DNA from 2 places in the Clostridium thermarum genome. Region 2 is predicted to be linked to the other one. Evidence: riboswitches for the same ligand, from Rfam matches in the RefSeq annotation. Region 2 holds a riboswitch; the other holds the start of a gene.
The links. A riboswitch is a leader RNA that binds a small molecule or an ion and turns the genes downstream of it on or off. The one in region 2 is predicted to bind S-adenosylmethionine.

Region 1 (2,414 bases), 220 kb from region 2:
TGTCATAGGCCCTCTTGCATATCTCTATCTTTCTTTCATAGGTATCCGCCTGACCTCTTTCATCGAATGCCATTACAACTATTCCGGCACCAAACTTTTTTATTAAGCTGGCCTGCTCTATAAATTGCTGCTCCCCGACTTTCAGTGAGATGGAATTTACTATTGGCTTTCCTTGTATGGCCTTTAATCCCTTTAAAAGCACTTCAAACTTTGAGGAATCGATCATTACGGGCACCTTAGCAATGTCCGGCTCACTAGCCAAGAGTTTTAAGAAGATATCCATCTCTGATTCTGCATCTAGAAGGGCATCATCAAAGTTGATATCGATAATTTGAGCGCCATTTTCCACCTGTTCCTTTGCAATGGATAGGGCTTCCTCATACTTTTTCTCCCGGATAAGTCTGGCAAACTTGGCCGACCCGGCCACATTGGTTCTCTCCCCGATATTGACAAAATTGTTTTCTTTGTTGATCCTTACAGCCTCCAGACCGCAAAATACAGTTTCTCTTGGCAACTTTGGTAGTTCTCTCGGCTTATAATTCTTTACAGTTTCATATATAGCCCTTATATGGTCAGGGGTAGTACCGCAGCAGCCTCCAACTATGTTTAAATGTCCTTCCTCTGCCAGTTCCTTCACCACCGATGCAGTTTCCTCAGGAAGTTCATCATATTCTCCTAGGGAGTTAGGTAAACCAGCATTGGGATAAAAGCTAATATACAGGCTCTGGGACTTGGAAAGTTCCTTTATAAAGGGAACCATCTCTTTAGCTCCGAAGGCACAATTTAAGCCTATGCTTATAATCCTATCACTTTTTACACTTTCTGCGAAGGCCTCCAGAGTTTGGCCTGAAAGCACCCTGCCACTTAGGTCAGTAATAGTTCCAGAAATCATAATAGGCAAGTCTATGCCTTTTTGGGTCAGCACATTATCAGCGGCTATTAATGCCGCCCTTGCATTTAAGGTGTCAAATACGGTTTCTATCAGCAGTATATCCACTCCACCATCAACTAAGCCCTCTATCTGTTCCTCATAGGCCTTTTTAAGTTCGTCAAAGGTTATATTTCTAATTCCGGGATTTTCCACATTCGGTGATAGGGAAGCAGTTCTGTTGGTAGGTCCTATGGAACCTGCCACAAATCTAGGTTTATTGATACTCTTGGAGGTATACTCATCCGCAATTTCTCTTGCTATTTTGGCCCCAAAATAGTTTAAGTCATAGACCTTGTCCTCAAGCCCATAATCCCCCTGTGAAATTCTGTTACTGTTAAAGGTATTGGTCTCTATGATATCTGCCCCTGCTTCAAGGTAAGCCTTGTGTATATCAATTATTATTGATGGATTTGTAAGATTTAATAAATCGTTATTGCCTTTTTGACTTTTATGGCATTCACAACTTCCATGAAATTCAGCTTCACTTAAGCCATGCTTTTGTATACTTGTTCCCATTGCCCCATCAAGAACAAGTATCCTTTCCTTTAAGTAAGTATCTAATTTTAAAGTCATTTAATCGCCCCCTGATTTGTTTTCTGAGTAAAAAAAGGCTCCCTGCTGCAGGAAGCCTTATAGTTAAAAATCAACTTAATAAGCTTCTTATCTTTCAGCCTTCGCTGCAGGATTTAGCACATGCTAGCACAAAGCTAGTGTTGCTGGGTTTCATTGGGCCTTTCCCTCCACCTCTCTCTATAAGAACCTTCTTTATAATGTTAATATGAGTATATATTTAGTTTTAGTTATAGTCAACAATTGTTTTTAAATAAAGTGTATTTTGGTGGTTAACGGATATCATAGACACTTCTGAGCTTTATGCCCACCGGTTTTCCCTTTAAAATTTTTACTCTTCTTTCACCGGCATTCATATCAAAATAGTTGTCTTCAAGCAGCATATTGTCCTCTTCATTTATTATTTCCACACTTCTTGCATAGCTTTTTGCTGTAACTATAATCTCGTCACCTTCTACTCTGTAGCTCAACTGGGGGTCAATAAATTTAAAGTGTTTTGGTACAGAGAATATTACCGTGCCCTGGGAAATTACCTGGCCGTCCTTTAACATTTCATAGCTTACATAGTCCTCATAAAGTGAGGCATCATTCATATCAACGGTGTCAAGCCACTTGCTGGATAATTTCTCCACCACAACTTCATAAGAGCCCTCTCTTTTTATCTCAGCTTTGTTATTGCGGAGAGCCCATCTTACTGTAACCTTCTCATCCTGCATGGATTCATTTGCCACGCAAAGTTGGATGGACTTCACTACTTCATATGGCTCTGCGTTTACATTTGTATTCTGCGTCAGGATTCCTTCTTCCTTACAGGACAGCATAAGCGGTGCAAAGAATCTCTTGGCATAGTAATGGAGAGCCTTCCATCTTCCGTAATAATCTATGGAAGCCCAAGAGGCTACCGGCCAGCAGT
Region 2 (2,414 bases):
AAGATGGAACCTGGTCCCTTAGGCAGATATTTCTTTGCCAAGTCATAATATTTATTGCCCTCAAGTTCCGGGTAGTTTACCCATGATACCAGTGGATGATTATCTAGAAATTCCACAATTTTTCTGGTATTGGAAACATGTTTTTCAATTCTCAGCGACAGCGTTTCTAAGCCCTGAAGGAATAGGAAACTGTTGAAGGGACTTAAGGCTGCTCCGGTATCTCTCAGCAACTGTACTCTTGCCTTTATGATGAAAGCCAAGGGTCCCAGCGCTTCATAGTACTTAATTCCATGATAACTTGGGTCAGGCTCTGTAAAGCCTGGAAACTTGCCGCTGGCAGCCCAATCAAACTTACCTCCGTCAACAATCACTCCGCCAATGGAAGTTCCATGTCCGCCAATAAACTTTGTTGCGGAATGTACCACTATATCTGCCCCAAACTCAATTGGCCTAATAAGATAAGGGGTACCAAAGGTATTGTCCACAATTAGTGGGATACCATTTTCATGGGCTATATCAGCAACCTTTTCTATATCCACAAGATTTATTCCCGGATTTCCTATGGTTTCAAGGTAAAGTGCCTTAGTTTTCTCATTAATTGCCTTTTTAAAGTTCTCCGGGTCATCAGGATCTACAAATACCGTTTTGATTCCAAGCTTTGGAAGGGTAGTAGAAAATAAGTTGTAAGTTCCGCCATAAAGTGTACTTGCCGCTACTATTTCATCCCCGGCACCGGCTATATTTAGTATAGAGTACGTGATGGCAGCAGAACCTGAACTCACCGCTAAAGCCCCTACCCCACCTTCTAAGGCTGCAATCCTCTGCTCGAACACATCTGTGGTTGGATTCATTATTCTGGTATATATATTGCCATTTTCTTTAAGAGCAAATAAATTTGCTGCATGGTCCGCATCATTGAATACATATGAAGTGGTTTGATAAATTGGAACCGCCCTTGATCCTGTAGTTGGATCAGGCTTTTGGCCTGCGTGTACCTGTAGTGTGTCAAATTTGAATTTTCTTTCTGTCATAATTAATCACTCCTTTTTATTATTTATTACATTTTATAGGGCCTAACCCTTTACCTCTCATGAATATAGTATAAATATTCATTTTTTTGTTTTGGTAAGTCATCTATAAAATAATAAGCCTCTTTCGATGAAAGAGGCTTATAGCAGCTTTTTTCTCTCATCTCTCAGTTTTACACCGAAGGAATTAGCACCATACATGTAAATGAAACATGCTGGTTGCCGGGTTTCATAGGGCCTGTCCCTCCACCTCTCTTGATAAGAACTATTTAAATTTTCAAGTTTTAATTTATTGTTAAATTACTTTCCTACTATTATAATTTGTTTACTATGTTATGTTTATAAATATACCACCCTTTGCATACAATGTCAAATATTTTTTGTTTTTATCTTATATTTTTTGCAGAGTACGCTCAAACTCAGATATTAGATCTCCTATATTTTCAAGGCCTACGGAAATTCTAAGTAACCCCTTTGATATTCCTGCCCTCTCCAATTCTTCTTCACTGAAGGCCCTGTGGGAGGTTTTAGCGGGATAAGAAATGGCCGTACTAACTCCCGCAAGACTTGGAACCAATTTAATAGTTTCAAGTTCCCTAATCAGGCCATAGGCTCCCTTTTCTCCATCTACTAAATCAATGCTCAACATTCCTCCATAATAGTCCCCACGGAATATTTTCTTTGCAGTAATGTGATGGGGTGAACTTTTAAGGCCTGGATAATAAACAGTCTTAACTTTTGGATGGTTTTCTAAATACTTCGCTAACTTTAATGCATTATTTGAATGTTGTATCACTCTGAGCTCCAAGGTTCTCAAGCTTCTTACCAAGAGCCAGCCGTCAAAGGGGCTCATGGTAGGTCCGTATAATACTCCTGTAGAGCTTATCTGTCGCATGGTTTCCTTGTCAGAAACTACTATGCCCGCTGTGATATCACTATGTCCGCATAGATACTTTGTGGCACTGTAGACAACTATATCTGCTCCCAGTTTTAAAGGTTGGCATATCACAGCGGTTGCGAAGGTATTATCTACAATCACCTTTGCATTATGGTCATGGGCAATTTGAGCAATTTTAGGAATATCCAAGACCTCCATCAGTGGATTGGATATAGTCTCGATGTATACAAGCTTTGTGTTTGTTTTAAAATACTGTTCCAACCTATCCTGTAGAGGGTCCACAAAGGTAACCTCTATATTAAACCTTTTTAACTCAGTCTTAAAAAACTGATGGCTGCCGCCGTATAATACGTTGGCAGCAATAATGTGGTCCCCGGCCCTTACTTGAGACAGAATGGACATAGTTATGGCAGCCATTCCGGAAGAGTAAGCCTGAGCATCCTCTCCGCCATCAATATTGTACATTATTTCCTTTAGAGCATCGTAGA

Region 1: linked by a shared signal. The riboswitch ahead of metH (methionine synthase) and the one ahead of FHY60_RS07020 (homocysteine synthase) in region 2 are both predicted to bind S-adenosylmethionine.

The regions. Positions count from the first base shown of each region.
Region 1 covers NZ_CP040924.1:1,779,970-1,782,383, reverse strand. Annotated here, with positions in the region: gene metH (methionine synthase) at 1-1,504, opposite strand, end outside; SAM riboswitch class I at 1,589-1,690, opposite strand; gene FHY60_RS08075 (beta-mannosidase) at 1,774-2,414, opposite strand, start outside.
Region 2 covers NZ_CP040924.1:1,561,964-1,564,377, reverse strand. Annotated here, with positions in the region: gene FHY60_RS07020 (homocysteine synthase) at 1-1,031, opposite strand, end outside; SAM riboswitch class I at 1,186-1,293, opposite strand; gene FHY60_RS07015 (trans-sulfuration enzyme family protein) at 1,420-2,414, opposite strand, start outside.